3 regions of the Streptomyces sp. PL-25 genome follow, and region 1 is predicted to be linked to each of the others. Evidence: riboswitches for the same ligand, from Rfam matches in the RefSeq annotation. Region 1 holds a riboswitch; each other region holds the start of a gene.
What was found. A riboswitch is a leader RNA that binds a small molecule or an ion and turns the genes downstream of it on or off. The one in region 1 is predicted to bind cyclic di-AMP.

Region 1 (3,267 bases):
GCCGGCTTCCTTGATCGCTTCCAGGATCAGGTCCAGGGCCTCGCGGTTGGAGCCGAGGTTCGGGGCGAAGCCGCCCTCGTCGCCGAGACCGGTGGCCAGACCCTTGTTCTTCAGGACCTTCTTGAGGGTGTGGTAGACCTCGGCACCCCAGCGCAGGGCCTCGGAGAAGGACTCCGCGCCGATCGGGGCGATCATGAACTCCTGGATGTCCACGTTGGAGTCGGCGTGCGAGCCGCCGTTCAGGATGTTCATCATCGGCACCGGCAGCAGGTGCGCGTTGGGGCCGCCCAGGTAGCGGAAGAGCGGGAGGTCGGACGCCTCGGAGGCGGCGTGCGCGACGGCGAGGGAGACGCCGAGGATGGCGTTGGCGCCGAGCGAGCCCTTGTTGTCGGTGGCGTCCAGGTCGAACATGGCCTGGTCGATCAGGCGCTGCTCGGTGGCGTCGTAGCCGACGAGCTCCGGGCCGATCTGCTCGATGACGGCGAGGACGGCCTTCTCGACGCCCTTGCCCTGGTAACGGTTGGGGTCACCGTCACGCAGCTCGATGGCCTCGAAGGCGCCCGTGGAGGCGCCGGAGGGGACGGCGGCACGACCCGTGCTGCCGTCGTCGAGGCCGACCTCGACCTCGACCGTGGGGTTGCCTCGGGAGTCCAGGATTTCCCGGGCTACGACGACGTCGATGGACGGCACGAGCATCTCCTTCGTGGATGTGACGCTGAAAGTGCGGGGCTTGTGAGCCGTGCGACTAGAGCCTAACCGTCCCGGGCCGCCGACCGGCCGACCGACCGTCCCGTGGACAGAGTGACGGTACACATTGTTTCAGCACGGAACAAAGAAGACGGGAACGGGGGTCCGAACGGAAGGTGAAATGCCCCCGCCCCGGCGCGTACGGGGGAGAACGCGCCGGGGCGGGGAGCCCGTGGGGACGGGGGGGTGGGGCGGTGGCCGCCGCGCCTTACTTCAGGTGCAGCTGCTGGCCCGGGTAGATGAGGTCGGCGTCGTCGACGATGTCCTTGTTCAGCTGGAAGAGCTTCTCCCAGCCGCCCTGGACGTGGTGGGCGGCGGCGATGGAGCTGAGCGAGTCGCCGGCGGTCACCTTGTACTCGCCGTCGCCCTTCTTCACCTTCTTGCCGGTGGGGGTGGTGACGGTCTTCTTCGGGGCCGGGCGGTCGGCGGAGCGGCCCGCGGCCTGCTGCTCGGTGGAGCGGGTCGTGGTGCTGCTCTTGGAGCTGCCGGCGCCACTGCTCTTCTTCGCCGAGGACGACGAAGAGGAGGAGGACGACGACGAGGACGACGAGGACGAAGAAGAGGAGGACGACGAGGAGCTGCCGCCCGAGTACGCGGCGCCGGACAGGCCCTTGCCGCACACCGGCCAGGCGCCCTTGCCCTGGCCCGCGAGGACCTTCTCGGCGATGGCGATCTGCTGGGACTTGCTGGCCAGGTCGGCACGCGGTGCGTAGGCGGTGCCACCGAAGGCGGCCCAGGTGGAGTTGGTGAACTGGACGCCGCCGTAGAAGCCGTTGCCGGTGTTGATCGACCAGTTGCCGCCGGACTCGCACTGGGCGACCGCGTCCCACTCGGAGGCGGTGGCGGCGGAAGCGTTGCCGGCCGCCATCAGCGGGCCGGCGACGGCGACGCCGGTGACACCGGCGAGTGCGATGGCGCGAGTGGCCTTGGACGGACGGCGGTGCTTGCCCTTGCCGGAAAACAGCATGGAAGGATCCCCTCACCGACGCCTGCGAGGTGAGCTGTCGGGTTCGGGCCGGTTGAGTTGCCCGGCCGTGCCTTCCGAGAGGCACGGCTTCACCCCCAGCCGCTCCGGTCAACTGCCCGGTGCGGCACTTACCTTGGGTCCCCCGCTCCTGCCTGCGGCGCTTGACGCGACGACTGTTCCCGTACGGCCGCTGGCAGGATTCGGCGTTGCGGCAGCCGGGGCTCGCGGTGGCGAGCGGTCATGACCGTAGACAGGTGATCCGCCGGATTTCAAAGACGATCAGGGCTTCTGAGACTCATCCCACACTTTCACCGAATAGGACATACAAGGCGAAGTGTGACGTGAACTCCCGCTACTTTTGGGCGTTTTCGGCGGGGACATCCAGGCTCTGACCGGCGACGATGTGGTCCGGGTCGGCCCCGATGGCGCCCTTGTTGGCGTCATAGAGCGCGTGCCACCCGCCGTGCAGGTCGAAGGAGTCGGCGATGGACGTGAGCGAGTCGCCGGTGCGCACGGTGTAGGAGCCGGCGGACGAGGCGTGTGCGCCGCCGCCCCGGGAGGCGTGCCGGCCGCCCGCGGCGCCGTCCGCCGTGCCCTCGTCGGCACTGCCGCCGCGGTGGCGGCCGCCGGAGCCGAGCGCGCCGGTGTCGACGAGCGCCGAAGAGCCGACATCCTGGACGTAGTTGTCCGCATCGCCGGAGTTGTCACGGTCCTGGTCCGGGGCGCCCGTGCCCGTGCCCGTGCCCGTGGACGAGGTGGCGTCGGGCGTGCCCGCACCGGACTCGGCCGGGCCGTCCGTCTTCCCGGGCACAGAGGGACCGTCGGACGGTCCGGTGGTGGCGCCGTGCGAGGCGCCGGTCCCGTGCGAGGCTCCGGGCGTTTCGGTGGCGTCCGGCGAAGAGCCGGACGAACCGGAAGAGTTGTCGGCGTCCTGGGGCGAGTCGGACAGACCGCCCTCACCGGTACGGGGCTTCCCGGACGCGTCGGAGCCGCCGGAACCGTCGGAGTCGCCACCCTTGCCCGTGGAACCGGATGTTCCGGACGAGGCGGAGCCCTTGTCGTCCTTGCCGCTCTTGTCACCCTTGTCCGTCGAGGTGGATCCGTCCGCGCCGGACGCCGAGGAGTCGCCGCCCACGCCCGTGTCGACGTCGGCCGTACCGGAACCCTTGGTGAGCCCGGCCAGCAGCCCGCAGGTGTGCCAGGCGCCGGGCCCCTTGTCGGCGAGGATCTTCTCGGCCACGGCTATCTGCTGGGAGCGGCTGGCCTGGTCGGCGCTGGCCGCGTAGGAGAGGCCGCCGTACGCCTCCCAGTCGTCCTGGGTGAGCATCAGGCCGCCGTAGTAGCCGTGGCCGTTGTCGGCGCTCCAGGAGCCGCCGGTCTCGCACTGCGCCACCTTGTCCCAGGTGGTGCCGTCGGCGGCGCTCGCGCCGGATGCGGCGACCAGCGGGATGGCGATGGCCGAGCCGGTCACTCCGGCGGCGACGAGGAGGGCCGGAGCCTGGCGGGGGCGACGGTGACGACCGTTCCCGGAGAGCATCTGGAGACCTTTCGCA
Region 2 (3,267 bases), 1.4 Mb from region 1:
CGTGTGCCGGTGTTCCATGGGGGACATGGGTGTCTGGCCACACGTTCATGTGGTCGCGCCACACGTTACGGGGGAGGCAGCTGTCTTGGGCAGTGTCCGAGGAGTCTCCCGGCGACACGGCGGAGGGACGTCGTCCGGTTTCCGCCCGTCACTCGCCTGGCGGATCCGTATTCTCTGATCATGCCCGCACCCGCTGCCCCCGCGTACGCCCTCATCGCCACCGACCTGGACGGCACGCTGCTGCGCGGCGACGACTCCGTGTCCGGGCGGACCCGCGCCGCGCTCGGCCGGGCGGCGGCGGCCGGTGCCCGGCACCTCGTCGTCACCGGACGCCCGGCGCCGCGGGTCCGCCCGCTGCTGAGGTCCCTCGGCGGCACCGGGCTCGCGGTGTGCGGCCAGGGCGCCCAGCTCTACGACGCCGGGGCCGACCGCATGCTGTGGTCGGTCACGCTCGACCGGGAGACGGCCGAGACCGCGCTCGGCAAGATCGAGGCGGAGGTGGGGGAGGTGTACGCGGCGGTCGACCAGGACGGCGTGGACGGCCTCACGCTCATCGAGCCGGAGTACCGCATGGCGCACCCGACGCTGCCCGCCGAGCGGGTCGGGCGGCGCGAGGAACTGTGGCGCGCGCCCATCAGCAAGGTGCTGCTGCGCCATCCCCGGCTGTCCGACGACGAACTGGCGGCGGCGGCCCGCGGCGCGGTCGGTCCGCTCGCCTCGGTGACCATGTCGGGCCCGGGGACCGTCGAGCTCCAGCCCTGCGGCATCACCAAGGCGACCGGTCTCGCGCTGGCCGCGGCGCGGCTGGGACTCGGCCCCGGGGACGCCCTCGCCTTCGGCGACATGCCGAACGACATCCCCATGTTCCGGTGGGCGGCCCGGGGGGTGGCGATGGCCGGCGCCCACCCGGAGCTGAAGGCGGTCGCCGACGAGGTCACCACGTCGAACGAGGACGACGGCGTCGCCGTCGTCCTCGATCGTCTGTTCGTCTGAGCCCTCCGCGTGCCGGCCGGCACGCGGCTGCCCGTCAGTACGCGCTGTTGACGTTGTCGATGGAGCCGTAGCGCGCGGCGGCGTAGTTGCACGCGGCCGTGATGTTGGCGACCGGGTCGTAGATGTCGAACGACGTGCCGGCCACGTGGTAGGCGTTGAAGGTCGGCTGGATGACCTGGAGCAGGCCCTTGGAGGGGATGCCCGCGGCGGCGTTGGAGTCCCAGTTGTTGATGGCCAGCGGGTTGCCGGACGACTCGCGCATCACATTGCGGTGGATGCCGTTGTACGTGCCGGGGATGCCCTTCTGGGCCATGACGGCGAGCGACTCGCGGATCCAGCCGTCCAGGTTGTTCGGGTAGGCGACCGTGCTCGCCGTGGTGGCGGTGGCGGCGGTCGGGGTGGCCGCGGAGGCGCCGGACGCCCCGATCAGCGGCAGGGCGAGGATCGCGGCACCGGTGCCGGAGACGGCGAGGGTGCGGACGAGACGAGCGGCGCGGGAGCGGCTGGGACGACGTGCAGACATGGGGATTTCCTCTCCGTCGCCTGCGAGGTGAGCTGTCGGGTTCGGGCGGGGAGGTGCCCGGCCGGCTCCTCAGAGCACGGCTTCACCCCGAGCCGTTCCGGCGCGGCGTACGACGTAGGACGTACGGCGCTCCGGCCCGGCGACTTACCTGGGTCCCCCGCTCCTGCCATGAGCTGTCGGTGGGTGGTCATCGAGCGCTGGCAGGATTCGGCGTCCGCTCGACTGGCCCGGAACGTATGCGAGAGCACATGTCCCGAACAAGTACCTGATGCATACATCGTCCTAGTTGACCTTGATCCAGGGCATTTTGGCCGCTTGATCCTTTGCGATTGCCAAGGGTCAACTCGCTTGCGGGGGACGGGGAGCGGGGGGTCGGCGGGCCGTGGCGCGGGGTGGCGGTGCACGTGATGCAGCTCACGGAATAATTCGGCCAGGAGCATTTGCCCCCAAGGGGAATTGAAATGCTAATAAGGGTAAATCGGACTCGTAGGGCTGGAAGTGACGGCCGTCACGATCGGTGAGGCCCTGGCCTTGTTCGTACGTACGTGGGCACGGGTGGGCGTGTGGAAGGAGAGTGGGCGCGGCGGGACGGGTGAGAGGAGGGGAAGGGGGAGGCTGGGGAGGAGCGGGAAAGAGCAAGTCGATAAATATCTGTTCATATGTGGTGATCGAAAACATATCGGTCGTGATCCGATACCACCTGGCCTGTATCGGTGGGCGCTATCGGTGATCGAAACGTGACCGGATACGCTGACTTGAGTGATGGCAGCGACCTATCGACAAACCGTGTAAGCGCCAGCAGACACCAGCAGACAGGAGACCCCTCGTGACCGTCGTCGGGCCGTTCGGGCTGAGCGTGCGGGACCAGGCTCTCGAAGCCGATGTCCAGGCCGGATTGGCGGCTGTCGAGGAAGGGCTGCTCGAAGCCACCAAGAGCGAGGTCCCGTTCATCACGGAGGCCGCCCAGCACCTCGTGAAGGCGGGCGGCAAGCGGTTCCGGCCGCTGGTCGTGATGCTGGCGGCCCAGTTCGGCGACCCCGACGCGCCGGGGATCGTGCCCTCGGCCGTGGTCGTGGAGCTGACCCACCTGGCCACGCTCTACCACGACGACGTGATGGACGAGGCCGCCGTGCGGCGCGGGGTGGCCAGCGCCAACACCCGCTGGGGCAACGCGGTCGCGGTCCTCACCGGAGACTTCCTCTTCGCCCGCGCCTCCCAGATCCTCGCGGACCTCGGCCCGGAGGCCGTCCGGGTCCAGGCGCTCGCGTTCGAACGGCTCGTCACCGGGCAGATCCTGGAGACCGCCGGACCGCAGGACGGCAGGGACCCGGTCGACCACTACCTGGACGTGCTGGGCGGAAAGACCGGTTCGCTGGTGGCCGTCGCGTGCCGGTTCGGCGCGATGATGTCCGGCGCCGACGAGCGGGTCGTGGACGTGCTGACGCAGTACGGGGAGCGGCTCGGTGTCGCCTTCCAGCTCGCGGACGACGTGCTCGACATCGCCTCCGACTCCCAGGAGTCCGGCAAGACCCCCGGCACCGACCTGCGCGAGGGCGTCGCCACGCTGCCGGTGCTGCGGCTGCGCGAGCGCGCCGCCCGGCTGGGTCTCGCCGAGGACATCGCCCTGTGCGAACTGCTCGCCTCCGACCTCAGCGACGACGCCCGGCACGCCGAGGCGCTGGCCGCGCTGCGCGCCCACCCCGCGCTCGAACAGGCCCGGCGGGACAGCGTCCGCTACGCCGAGGAGGCGC
Region 3 (3,267 bases), 1.3 Mb from region 1:
AACCGGCTCGACGAGATCCCGCACGAGCTGGCCAACCCCTCCCGCCGCGCCGCCAAGGAGCTGTCCCGGCAGCTGTTCCCGGCCACCGCCCGCATGTCGCGCCCGCGCCAGGGCACCGAGGAGACCGTCGCCGCCGTCGACGCCGCCGCCGTCCGCGCCTTCTACGACCGGCACGTGCGCCCCGCCACGGCCACCGCGGTCGTCGTCGGCGACCTCACCGGCATCGACCTCGACGAGCTGCTCGGCGAGACCCTGGGCGCCTGGACCGGTTCGCCGGCCGAGCCGCGTCCGGTGCCGCCGGTCACCGCCGACGACACCGGCCGCGTGGTGATCGTGGACCGCCCCGGCGCCGTCCAGACCCAGCTGCTCATCGGCCGGATCGGACCCGACCGGCACGACCGCGTGTGGCCCGCCCAGGTGCTCGGCACCTACTGCCTGGGCGGCACCCTGACCTCCCGTCTGGACCGCGTCCTGCGCGAGGAGAAGGGCTACACCTACGGCGTGCGGTCCTTCGGCCAGGTGCTGCGCTCGGCGCCCGACGGCACCGGCGCGGCCATGCTCGCCATCAGCGGCTCGGTCGACACGCCGAACACCGGACCGGCCCTGGACGACCTCTTCACGGTGCTGCGCAAGCTCGCCGCCGAGGGGCTCACCGAGGCCGAGCGGGACGTGGCCGTGCAGAACCTGGTGGGGGTGGCGCCGCTCAAGTACGAGACGGCCGCCGCCGTGGCGAGCACACTCGCCGACCAGGTCGAGCAGCACCTGCCCGACGACTACCAGGCGACGCTCTATCAGCAGCTCGCGCAGACCGGCACGGTGGAGGCGACCGCCGCGGTCGTCAGCGCCTTCCCGGTGGACCGCCTGGTGACGGTGCTCGTCGGGGACGCGGCGCAGATCAAGGAGCCGGTCGAGGCGCTCGGCGTCGGCCCGGTGACCGTGGTCGCCGCCGAGTAGGACGCACCGCGCGGCACGCGCGCGCGTGGGGCCCCGGTGACCGGAGCGTCACCGGGGCCCCGGCATGTCCGTATTGGGCAGGAGGCGCCCTGTCTGCCCTGTGGCGTGCGCTACAAAAACCCGGATCCGTTTGGGCGCGGAACACGGCCCCGTCTAGCGTCGGTCCGGCTGTTCGTCGGGCAGTGCGCCGCAGCCGCGGCACCGGACAGTCATCGCCGAGTCCCCGTACGGCGCGAGCCAGGGGAGCCGGGGACCCACTCAGTCCCTGGGGTGAATCGGGCACCGTGCGCCGCGCACGGCACCCGTAGGAGACCTTCCTGTTCCGAACCCGTCAGCTAACCCGGTAGGCGAGAGGGAAGGAAAGGACCAGCCACCACATGGCGTTCACGCGCGCCACCGGGAAGCACCGCCGTCCCGGCCGAGTGCAGCGCACCACCGCCCGCGCGGCGGGTGTCGCTGCCCTCACCACCACCGGCGTCATCGGCACCCTCGCCGCCTCCCCGGCCCTCGCCGCAGAGACCCCCGCCCCCGCGGACACCGGCCTCACCCCGGTCATCAGCCTCGGCGACACCGTCGCCGAGCGGGTCGACGCGCAGGCCGCCGCCCAGTGGGAGGCCGCCCAGCAGAAGCAGGCCGAGCAGGCCGCGCGCAAGCTGGCCGCCGAGCGCGCCGAGCAGGCGCGCGAGGCCAAGGAGCGGGCCGACCGCGAGGCCGAGCGCAAGCGCCTCAACACCTTCGTGCCGCCCATCGCCGGCTCCTACGTCTCCACCGGCTACAAGACCGGCGGCTCGCTGTGGTCCTCCGGCTCGCACACCGGCATCGACTTCCACGCCGCGACCGGCACCCCCGTCCACGCGGTCGGCGTCGGCACGGTGGTGGAGACCGGCTGGGGCGGGGCGTACGGCAACCAGGTCGTCATCAGGATGGCCGACGGCATGTACACCCAGTACGGCCATCTGTCGTCCATCGGGGTCACGGTGGGCCAGCAGGTCGTCGCGGGCCAGCAGATCGCGGTGTCGGGCTCCACGGGCAACGTCACCGGTCCGCATCTGCACTTCGAGGCGCGCACCGGCGCGGAGTACGGCTCGGACGTCGACCCGATCGCCTACCTCCGCACGCACGGCGTGCAGGTCTGAATTCCGGCTCCGGGCACGCTCCGTATTCTTCTCCGCCGCACTGCATCCCGGCTGTCCAAAAAATATCCCTGGATTCCGTCACGCCGTCGGAAATTCCCGCGCATTGTTCTAGAGTCGTCGGAATGCGCGTCCGCGGCGTGTCCGCCACGGGCGCGCCACGGCCATGGGCACGGCCACGGTCACGGGACGGGATACGGAGGTCGGACATGCGTGTTCCGGCGCACTCGGTGTGCACGGCGATCCGGGACGACATCGTCGCCGGGGTGCACGAGCGCGGCAGCCGGCTCACCGAGGAGGTCCTGGCCCGCCGCTACGGCGTCTCGCGCGTCCCGGTGCGCGAGGCCCTGCGCACCCTGGAGGCCGAGGGCTTCGTGGTGACCCGGCGGCACGCGGGCGCGTGCGTCGCCGAGCCGACCGAGCAGGAGGGCGCCGACCTGCTGGAGATGCGTCTGCTGCTGGAGCCGCTGGGCGCCGAGCGGGCCGCCCAGCGGCGCACCGAGGGCCATCTGAAGGTGCTGCGCGGCCTGGTCAGGCTCGGTCAGGAGCGGGCCGCGGGCGGGGGCGGCGAGGAGCTGTGGTCCCTGGCCGCCTGGTTCCACGAGACCCTGGCCCAGTCCTGCGGCAGCCCCGCGCTGACCGCCGCCCTGGCCCAGCTGCGGCACAAGATCACCTGGATGTACGGGGCGCCGGACCCCGCCGACCCGGCCGAGACCTGGGCCGGACACGGGGCGATCGTCGACGCGGTGGCACGCGGCGACGCCGCCCGCGCCCGCGCCCTGACCGCCCTGCACACCGAGCGGATGACCGCCGCGCAGCGGGCGAGCGCCCGGAAACATCCCGTCAACACATCGAGCACACGGAATTAACACGCGTGCCGTAGAAAAGAACCGACAGGAATCGGCAGGGACCGGCAGGGGCCGGGAAGGAATGTTCCGCCGATATCCGCGCCCTATTTCCGTTTCCCGCGCGGGGAATTCACGCGGACACACGAAAACCGCGCCGCCCCGCAGGGGGAGACGCGGTTCCCGGACGCGCTGTGTGTTCCCTCCGGCCGCTCAGACGGTCTCGGGAAGCTCTTCCAGGCCCTCGGCGACCAGCTTGGCCAGCCGCTCCAGGGCGGCCTCCGCGCCCTCGGCGTCGGAGGCGAGGACGACCTCCTCGCCACCCTGCGCGCCCA

Region 2: another riboswitch for cyclic di-AMP. It lies ahead of R4Z62_RS13695 (transglycosylase SLT domain-containing protein); the one in region 1 lies ahead of R4Z62_RS20215 (LysM peptidoglycan-binding domain-containing protein).
Region 3: another riboswitch for cyclic di-AMP. It lies ahead of R4Z62_RS25780 (M23 family metallopeptidase); the one in region 1 lies ahead of R4Z62_RS20215 (LysM peptidoglycan-binding domain-containing protein).

Annotation. Positions count from the first base shown of each region.
Region 1 covers NZ_CP136997.1:4,457,195-4,460,461, reverse strand. Annotated here, with positions in the region: gene eno (phosphopyruvate hydratase) at 1-690, opposite strand, end outside; gene R4Z62_RS20215 (LysM peptidoglycan-binding domain-containing protein) at 956-1,714, opposite strand; cyclic di-AMP (ydaO/yuaA leader) riboswitch at 1,719-1,884, opposite strand; gene R4Z62_RS20210 (transglycosylase family protein) at 2,067-3,251, opposite strand.
Region 2 covers NZ_CP136997.1:3,080,013-3,083,279, reverse strand. Annotated here, with positions in the region: gene R4Z62_RS13700 (HAD-IIB family hydrolase) at 181-993, shown strand; gene R4Z62_RS13695 (transglycosylase SLT domain-containing protein) at 1,028-1,516, opposite strand; cyclic di-AMP (ydaO/yuaA leader) riboswitch at 1,519-1,708, opposite strand; gene R4Z62_RS13690 (polyprenyl synthetase family protein) at 2,343-3,267, shown strand, end outside.
Region 3 covers NZ_CP136997.1:5,759,080-5,762,346, forward strand. Annotated here, with positions in the region: gene R4Z62_RS25775 (M16 family metallopeptidase) at 1-954, shown strand, start outside; cyclic di-AMP (ydaO/yuaA leader) riboswitch at 1,158-1,319, shown strand; gene R4Z62_RS25780 (M23 family metallopeptidase) at 1,332-2,090, shown strand; gene R4Z62_RS25785 (GntR family transcriptional regulator) at 2,297-2,956, shown strand; gene R4Z62_RS25790 (HPr family phosphocarrier protein) at 3,146-3,267, opposite strand, start outside.